Regions from separate parts of the Paenisporosarcina sp. TG-14 genome, predicted to be linked through region 1. Evidence: riboswitches for the same ligand, from Rfam matches in the RefSeq annotation. Region 1 holds a riboswitch; the other holds the start of a gene.
The links. A riboswitch is a leader RNA that binds a small molecule or an ion and turns the genes downstream of it on or off. The one in region 1 is predicted to bind thiamine pyrophosphate.
Positions count from the first base shown of each region.

Region 2: another riboswitch for thiamine pyrophosphate. It lies ahead of tenI (thiazole tautomerase TenI); the one in region 1 lies ahead of tenA (thiaminase II).

Region 1 is NZ_AMGD01000006.1:65,296-70,257, forward strand. Features, by position in the region: gene C406_RS0102935 (efflux RND transporter permease subunit) at 1-686, shown strand, start outside; gene C406_RS0102940 (TetR/AcrR family transcriptional regulator) at 691-1,260, shown strand; gene C406_RS0102945 (DUF6143 family protein) at 1,493-2,026, opposite strand; TPP riboswitch at 2,183-2,281, shown strand; TPP riboswitch at 2,347-2,442, shown strand; gene tenA (thiaminase II) at 2,511-3,191, shown strand; gene thiM (hydroxyethylthiazole kinase) at 3,181-3,933, shown strand; gene thiD (bifunctional hydroxymethylpyrimidine kinase/phosphomethylpyrimidine kinase) at 3,930-4,754, shown strand; gene thiE (thiamine phosphate synthase) at 4,744-4,962, shown strand, end outside.
Region 2 is NZ_AMGD01000033.1:32,536-37,497, forward strand. Features, by position in the region: gene C406_RS0111125 (thiazole synthase) at 1-57, opposite strand, end outside; gene thiS (sulfur carrier protein ThiS) at 60-263, opposite strand; gene thiO (glycine oxidase ThiO) at 280-1,404, opposite strand; gene tenI (thiazole tautomerase TenI) at 1,451-2,056, opposite strand; TPP riboswitch at 2,170-2,271, opposite strand; gene tenA (thiaminase II) at 2,324-3,010, opposite strand; TPP riboswitch at 3,208-3,346, opposite strand; gene C406_RS0111150 (MaoC/PaaZ C-terminal domain-containing protein) at 3,433-3,849, opposite strand; gene C406_RS0111155 (FAS1-like dehydratase domain-containing protein) at 3,846-4,268, opposite strand; gene C406_RS0111160 (acetyl-CoA C-acyltransferase) at 4,270-4,962, opposite strand, start outside.

The DNA of each region.
Region 1 (4,962 bases):
GCACGAAAGGCGTAATCACTGTCGGAATAAAACATCTGGAAGCTGAGCCGTTGAAAAACTTTATTGATGATTTGAATCAGTACCTTATCGATAACCAGCCAGATAATATGGAAACTATGGTAACAGGAAAATCTGTGTTAGATGTCGAAATGGTTTCTGGATTGACAACTGGGCGATACAAAATGACTTTGCTAGGCATGGCCCTTGTATTTTTAGGTTTACTTGCAGTTTACCGACACCCGATTAAGGCTTTGATTCCTTTGTTACCGATTACTTTAATCATTGGTTGGTCAGGAGCCGTGATGTATTTAGCTGAAATAAGCTATACACCTCTAACGGCGACGCTAGGTGCATTGATTATAGGGATTGGAACAGAATTCACCATTTTAATCATGGAAAGATTTTATGAAGAACGTGAAAATGGGAGTTCAAGCATCGATGCTATCAGAATAGCAAACCAAAAAACTGGAAAATCAATTTTCGCATCAGCCATTACAACTATTGGTGGCTTTAGTGCTTTGCTTGTATCAGATTTTGTCATCTTGAGTAATTTTGGTATGATGACCCTAATCAATATTTCACTAGCTTTATTCAGTACAATTGTCGTGATGCCAGCTGTCTTGATTATTTTAGATCGTTTTGTAAAAACAAAACCTAGAATAGAAAAGGATACACTGGTAAATTAGGGGGATGAAGTCAATTAAAGATAAAACTGAACAAATTTTGCAAGCAGCTGTAAAGATTTTCATCAATAAAGGGCTTCAGGCAACCACACAGGAAATTTCCAAAGAAGCAGACGTTGCAGAAGTTACTTTGTTTCGGAAGTTTTCTACTAAGCAAAATTTATTTAAAACAGTTATTAAAAATGTACTTGAAAAACAATTTAATTCCAAGGTGATGCAACTAGCTGATCATGAAAATACAGAAGAATTTCTTAAAGGAACAATTGATAATCGCTTGAAGACACTTTCCAAAAATGCGTCTTTAGTTAAGATGCTTATCTCGGAAAGTTTGAAAGGCAATTTGAGTTCCGATATTGATTTCCCTGTGATTATTCATGCACAGTTAAAAAAAGCATTAGATCACCATTTTACTCAAAAAAATCAGAAGGCTGACACTGAATTATGTGCCAGACAGCTAGTAGGAATTTTTCTGAGTCATATTATCATTCCTAACGAGCGTCCTTATTACAAGTTAAATGATGAAGACAAAGAAGCATTAGTAAATAAGTATGTAAAATCATTAATTACATTATTATAAAAGGCTATGTTAAAGTTATTGGTTTATTTAAGTGAGCTTGGAAATGTATCTCCAAGCTCATTTTTTTTGACTGTTTTGTTTTACTAAAGTACCTGTTAGTAAAACATTAATTGAAACGATAAAGTAAACCATACATCCACAAGTACAAAATCCAAGATATTTATACAAGATATAAGCATGCTTTAGTTCAATAAGACAATAACTAAGTTAATCTATTAGTTTTTTTATGTTGCTATTCCCTTATTTCAAACCACCCGAATGCAACATCTGCCTTAACAATTTCATTATCTGGTGAAACTAAAAAAATAATAAATGAATCGCCTGATGAAAAAATGAATTTTCCATCTTCATCACTCGTCAAAGTACTTTTTGGAGATACAATTCGCTTAAATGAATTTATCCCTCTCTTCGGAAATCCTTCAACAAGTTCTGCAAAAGCGATATTTACTTCAGGCTTTGGAAGTGGAGAAAGAGTTGTATTTGCAGGTGTTACCTTATCCGAAATCATTGATTTTCCAGGAGGTTTTGGATTAAACCAAATTTCAGCTATAAAAGGTTGATTAGAATGGTTGGTAACGGTAAATGCATTTACAAATAAATTCACATCTGAATTAGAGGGGTTAATTAAGCCTCCCCAAGCATTTTTTCCTTTTCCGAAACGAATCGTTTCAGTTTGTCCAACAAAATATCTCCCCTGTAAAGATTGATATAATGGGTTAGGTATGTTGACAGCTTTAATAAATCGCTCATTATTAAACATTGGCATACGAACAATTCACTCCTTTCTAAAGTCTATGTAAATTGAAAGGAAATGTTTCGACAAATATATTTAAAAATAAAAGAATTTAAGCATAATCTACTTGATAAATGTTACTTTTCCATTTTACGCTTTCACTCTATTATGCTAGTATGAAATTAATTAAAATAGTTGCAGGGGAACGCATTTGCGTTGAGAAGGTTAAAACCTGACCCTTTGAACCTGTTCGTTAAGACGAACGTAGGGAGCAGAGTACATAGCGTTTCGACGTATTTCTTTTGTGCTAAAGCTCTCCATTTAGGAGGGCTTTTTTGTTTGCTAATTCAATATTTTAATTGCGGGGGGACTATTTAGTTGAGAAGGTAAAACCTGACCCTTGGAACCTGACAGTTAACACTGACGTAGGGAGCAATGTTTCATTTACAACGCTCTTTTGCCACGTGCAAAGGAGCGTTTTTTGCACTTGCGTCCATCCGAAAAAGGAGGACTTATGATGACATTTTGTGAAGAAGTACGAAAAGAAACTGATCTTTATTGGCAAGCAAGTTTTAATCATCCATTTGTAAAAGGACTTGTCGATGGGACACTGCCACTTGATAAGTTTAAGTTTTACATTATGCAAGACGCTTATTATTTAAAGCACTACACGAAGGTGCTAGCAATTGCAGCAACAAAGGCTGAAACGAACGAAGATATTGCTTACTTTTTAGAAACGGCTCGTCATATCAATGAGGCTGAGCTTGATTTGCATCGAACGGTTTTTAAAGAGCTAGGTATAACTGAACAAAAGGAAGCAAATTTTAAACCGGCTCCAGCGGCTTATAACTACGTATCACATATGTACAATGCTGCAAATAACGGAGATGTAGAAGAGGCGTTTGCTGCCATGTTCCCTTGTCCATGGTTATATCAAGAAATTGGGGAGAAGTATAAAGACGCAAAACCAGGCGTTAAGCTATATGAAGAATGGATTGCGATGTATAGTGCACCGGATTATAAAGAAAAAATCGAGGTGCAAAAGACGATGATGAATCGTTACGCAGAAGCAAATCCAGGTAAACAAACTGTGTTCAAAGCTCATTTTGAAAAAAGTTGCTACTACGAGTGGAAATTTTGGGAAATGCCTTGGACACATGAAAACTGGCAAGATGAGGTAAAGAACTATGCCTATTAAACAAATTCGTAAAAAAAAGCCTCTCGTACATTGCATGACGAACTATGTCGTGGCGAACTTTACAGCGAATGGGTTACTTGCAATTGGTGCGTCACCTGTCATGGCTGATGAAGTTACAGAAGTAGAAGAAATGGTCGCGATTGCAAATGCTCTTTTAATTAATATTGGCACGATCAATATAAGAACGAAAGAAGCGATGTTACTAGCAGGGAAAAAAGCGAATAAGCTTGGAACACCTGTTGTATTAGATCCAGTAGGAGTTGGGGCGACTAAGTTTCGTCAACAAGTAGTAAATGAACTATTAGAAAGTGTTCGATTCGATTTACTGCGCTGTAATGTGGGTGAACTTGCTACCATAGCAGGTGTTTCATGGGAGATAAAAGGCGTGGACAGTGGAGAAGGTGAGATGGACATTGCAACCGTTGCCACGCATGTAGCCAAAAAATGGAACTGTATAGTGGTGGTCACAGGAGCTTCTGATTATGTTACTGATGGTGACAATGGATTCTGGGTAACTGGTGGTCACATTCAGATGACCGAGGTAACAGGAACAGGTTGTTTACTAAGTGCAATTTGTGCAGCAGTCTTAACTTTAGAAGGAGAACCTCTTTTAAACTTACGTGATGTACTACAAGTTTATAAAAAGGTGTCAGAACAAGCGGTTCTATCTCCACTTCTTGGCTCATTTCAAATAGAAGTCTTAAATTCTTTACATCAATTTTCTAGAGGTGAAAATAATTGAATATCGTGATGACCATAGCTGGCTCAGATAGTAGTGGAGGTGCTGGGATACAGGCTGATTTAAAGACATTTCAAGAGCTTGGAGTGTTCGGTACATCAGTGATTACTGCGTTAACAGCTCAGAATACACTTAGTGTAGAGGGAGTTTTCCCTGCATCTGCAGACTTTGTTAAACATCAAATCGAAGTTGTCTTTCAGGACTTACCCATAAAGGCAGTCAAGACCGGTATGCTTTTTTCAGCCCCAATTATTGATGAAGTAGTGAATAGCTTACGCCAAAAAGATGTTTTGCTTGTCGTTGACCCTGTGATGATTGCAAAAGGAGGAGCAAGCTTGTTACAACATAAAGCAGTAGAAGCATTAACGACAAAGCTTTTACCACTTGCAACGGTGTTAACTCCGAATATTCCAGAAGCTGAAGTGATTAGTGGCGTTGAGATTAAGTCAGAAATGGATATACAAAAAGCGGCTGAAAAGATAGTAGCAATGGGTGTAAAGTGCGTGGTTATGAAGGGTGGCCACTTAGATGAACAAGGAACTGCAACAGATAGAGTATTTTTTGCGGATGGTACAACTTTTAAAATGACATCTGCCCGTATAGAAACGAAACATACGCATGGAACAGGTTGTACTTACTCCGCAGCACTTACTGCATTTTTAGGACAAGGTTGGTCTTTAAAAGAAGCAATCATTGAAGCTAAAAAGTTTGTCCAGCTAGCTATTGAAACCCCGTTAAACATAGGGCATGGACATGGGCCGACAAACCATTTTGCCTATAAACTAGCAAAAGGTGTATGTGAGGTGAACATCATTGAAGCGTAACGATCTAGCGTGCTATTTCATCATGGGAACACCGAACTGCATAGAAGAGCCATTACATGTGTTGGAAGATGCATTAAAAGCAGGTATAACAATTTTCCAACTTCGTGAAAAAGGCGAAGGGGCATTAACAGGAAAAGTACTTGAACAATTTGCTCGTCAATGCCAGGGGATGTGTAAACGATACAACGTGCCGTTTATTGTAAATGAT
Region 2 (4,962 bases), on a different contig from region 1:
TTTTCCAGTGCCCAATAATAACCTTGACGTGAATTCATATGATCCAATCTTTAACATCATCATCCGCCTCCTACAAAATGTACTAACTCAACTTTATCCCCATTACTAAGTTCGGTTTCTTGGTGTGATGTTTTTTCCAATATCATTTCATTCCATTCAACGATAACTACCTTTTGTTGTAATTCGAAGTGCTGCAAAAGGTTAGCTACTGTTTCCACCGTATTTGGGACTTCTATTTTGTTCCCGTTAATCACTAATTCCATTTGCTTCACTCCTTTTTTATGTTAATTGCCTGACCAAACGATCTACCCGAAAAGGTTCCAAATTTAGTGATGTTGGTTTACCTTCAACCAAGTCGGCGATAACCTCACCAGTTATAGGAGAAAGTAATATTCCATTTCTAAAATGCCCTGTTGCAATAAATAAACCTTTGTATATAGGGTGTTCTCCTAAGTACGGAAGCCCATCAGCGGTTTGCGGTCGAATGCCAGCCCATGCCCGCTCCCATTCTGCTTCAACAATGGACGGCATCAGTTTTTTTGCTTGTTCCATCAGTATGGATATTCCCTCTACCGTAACTTTTTTGCAAAATGTTCTTGGCTTTAAAGTTGCACCGACAATGATTCTTCCCCCCTTCTTAGGGACAAGGTAGCAACCATGCGAAAATACTGTAGTCGTTAGTATTTGACTATGTGTAACAACAGAAAAACATTCACCCTTCACAGGATAGGTATCTAGCTGTAAGCCTGTTTTTGAAAGTAACTTCCTACTCCAAGCACCACCTGCAACAATGACATTTTCACTATTAAAATTTCCTTCATTCGTTACAACACCCGAGACCTTCCCTTTTGACAGCTGAAAGTAATATACTTCCACGAATTCCTTTATTACTACACCACGTGCTGCTGCAGACTTTAAAAACCCTAAAGTTAACTGAGTAGCTTCTACTTGCCCATCTTTTTCAAGATGCATTGCTCCTGTAATCGCATCAGACAATACTGGCTCTTTCCTTCTTACCTCTTTACCTGTCATCCAATCGGCTTGCTCTCCACTTTGTCGTTGGATAGCAATGACTCGCTTATATTCCTGCTGTTGCTGTTCGTTTAAGGCAACCTTCAACATGCCTTTATTTATAAGTTCTATATCTATTCCACTCGTCTCTTTTATCTCGCCAGCTAGTTGGGTAAACATCGCTCTACTTTTTCTAGCTAATTGAAAAAGTGATCCTTGTCCATCCATTTCTGCTTGAGCACCCAGCATCCCAGCAGCAGCTCCAGAGGCTTTACTAGCAAGTCGTTCTTTTTCCAGCAAAAGGACTTTACCCCCTCGTTTTGCAAGGTTATACGCAATGGCTCCCCCGATTACTCCGCCTCCTACTACGATTGCATCATAAACATATCTCATCAAAAATCCCCTTCTCCCATAAAAATATTTAAGTACAATTCAGTTGTTAAGTAGATAGATTTTGATAATATTCTTTTACTGCTGCTAAAGGATTTTCTGCTTCTAAGACCCCAGACATCACAGCAATTCCCTGTGCACCTGCATCGATGACTCCTCTAATATTTGTAGGTTTTATACCACCTATTGCTAATACTGGTATCAAAACATGATGAGCTACGAGTTCTAATTGATTTAAACCCTTAGATACTAATCCTGGCTTCGATTGTGTGGGAAAAATATGTCCGAAAATAACATAATCTGCTCCTAGTTCTTGTGCAGTTAGACCCTCGTCAATTGAATGCACAGAACATCCAACTCTCAAGCTTGTAAACTGTTTTTTAACAATTTCTACAGGTAAAGAATGATAGGCTAGTTGGGCTCCTGCTACTTTTGAAGCAAAGGCAACATCTACTCGATCATTGATTATTATTTTAGAAAGAGGCACTTTCTGGTCTGTTAATAAATTCACTATTTCGTAAATCTCATTGGCCGTTTTAGCCTTTTCACGAATATGAATGGCATCGATATATGGATGGATCTGACCTACAATTTCCGCTAATTTCTGAGGTTCCTGTTTCCCAGTGGATATGACATGTAATTCTGCATTTTTCATTCCAACTATCCTCCTCATTTTTGAAAGCAAAGATGATACCCTTAATATCTATAATTCCAGAAATCAAAAAACCACCCCGGCGTTGGAGTGGTTTGTTATTATATGTATAGACTATAACTACATTTCCACTTCCCTACGCCAGTTCTAATTAGATCAGGTTCAAAGGGTCTGGACTTTCTCCATCTCAGTCTTTAAAGACTCCCCTAGTGTATTTATATTCAATTGTATGAGACTGTTACAAAATATTAATTCATTTTCTATGATTTTCTATGTGAATTTTAATGCTCCTTTTCGGACCGGCCATTCCTCTAAATTGTAAGCCATTTCCCAAAATGAATATTCGTAATGACTACTAATGATAAAATGTTCTTTCATTTGCTCACGGTCATCTTCTGTTAGCTTTTCGGCAATCTTGTCTAGTCTATTAATTTGTTCCTCGACTAATGTTCTAAAACCTTCTCCACCATATGCTGCAATCCATTCTTGGTAAATTGGTTCTTTAGGGGAACACGTCTGCAGTTTCTCCCCAATTTCATAGTAAAGCCAGTAGCATGGTAATATTGCTGCGATAATATCACCTAAATGTCCTTGATATGCCACACGATACATATGGGATGTATATGCATAAGCAGTAGGTGACGGCTTGAAGTTTGCTTGTTCTGCTTCAGTAATTCCAAGACGACGTGAAAAGTTTCGATGTAAAGACAATTCTGCTTCATATGTTCCCTGTGCATGAGATGCTAATCTACTTGTAGTGTCAAGATCCTTTGCCCTTGCAGCACCTAAAGCTTGAACCCTTGCAAAATGGGACAAATAATAAGAATCCTGCATGACGTAATACCTGAAACTTTCTAAAGACAATGTACCATCCCCAATTCCTGTTACAAACGGATGATGAAAGCTTGCTTCCCAAATGTAATCGGATTCCTCTCTTAAAAGCTTAGAAAATGTCATGAATACTTCCTCCTCAATAATTTTACTCGAATAGTAACCTATCCCTGATTTATAAGAAAAGCGTAAAGCTCCACACTAGCTCGAATTAAGAAAATACTCTTAAAAATATATACTTTCACATATTTTTGCATATAAAAAACCACTTTCTTAACAATCATAAGAAAGTGGTTGTATCGGAAAAATAGGTAGAAACGTATTGCTCCGCAACTCCACTTTCCTACGCTGGTGTAAACCAGATCAGGTTCTAAGGGTCTTAAAGTATTACTTTAATCTCAACCTTTATTAGTAAGTAAATAATTTCTATTTACTTATAGAAAGGTCCCCCTAGTGGAAGATATTACTATTCAATTGTTCGTAACCATCATAACATGTTTTGGTTTCTTTTCCATTCTAATATGTCATGAAACGATTGAATTAATATTCTATGAGTTTATTTTTCTATTCTTAACTACTATCTCACCTCGAATCACTCTATGTCCACTACTGCTCATACCTGTTACTTCTACCTTAACTTCAGCAACACATTTCTCTTTGACAACGCCTGTTAATTCCACTCCGTCTCCAACCTGCAGAGGTGCAAGAAACATGACATTCATTTGTTGTATCAGTAAGTGGGCATTCATATAAGACGACAGTATTCGACCTGTGAAACCCATAGTGAGCATTCCATGAACGATGGGCTGATCAAATCCCTTTTGTTGTGCAGCATCTTGGTCTACATGTATTGGATTGAAATCTTTTGAAACTTCTGCATATCTTGTAATCCAAATTGAAGGAACGTTTTTGATTGAGATCGTCTCGAGTGAATGACCAACTTCTAAAGCAAATAACGTATTCACTTTTTCATCTCCCCAATTAGTGTAGAGTTTGAAGTGAAGATGACTTTACCTCTTTCATTTTCACCAACTAGTTCATTATCCAAAATAAGGAATGAGCGTTTGGATTTAACCGACTTTAACGTGATCATACACGTATAAGTTTGGCCCGCCATCACTGGTTCACTATAGTTAATCGATTGATATTTATGAATAAAAGAGTCACCTCCATTCATCCAAGGTACTTTAATATATTGCCAAAAAATCATAGGCATGCAGGGTGGTGCTGGAATATCGGCGTACCCTTTATTAATAGCTTCTTTGTAATTGAAAAAAAGCGATTCGGTTTCTTCGATTGAACGTGCATAATCAGCAATCATTTCTCTGGTGACTGCTACTTTAAAGGGAGTGGTTGTAAATCCTTCATAGGAATAGTAATCCATTTCATTCTTCCTCCATATATTTTTCAAATAAGGTTGCTATTCCAAGTCCGCCACCTATCCCGATTGTGGCAATACCATAGCGACATTGAATAGACTTCATTTCAGAATAAAGTCGAGTAACAAGAATTGCTCCAGAAGCTCCATATGGATGACCATAAGCAATTGCTCCCCCACCTTTATTAAGTCTTTCATAAGGGATTTGAAGTGATTTTGCAGAAGCCACAACTTGGGCTGAGAAAGCTTCATTTAATTCGACAATATCAATCTCGTCCATAGTTAATTGAGATTGTAAAAGGAGTCTTTTCACTGCTAGAACTGGTCCAATACCAGGCGTATTCGGATCGACACCTACTGTAACTGCATCTTTAAATTTCAGCTGTATCGAAAGTCCAAGTTCTTTTGCTTTTTTTTCAGAAAGAATGAGCGATAACGCAGCACCATCATTGAGCCCACACGAATTTGCGGCTGTTACAGTACCTGTTTCTATGAAAATAGGTCGTGCTCGTTGAATGAGTTTTTGATAATTCATACCTGGTTTTAATGCTTCATCTCGGTCAAAAGGAACAATTGAAATCTGTTCACTAACAAATCGATTTTTATGTAAAGAGTCATACGCTCTCTCATAACTTAACGCTGCGAAGGTATCTTGTTCATCTCTAGTTACTCCATATTTTTCTGCTACATTTTCAGCACC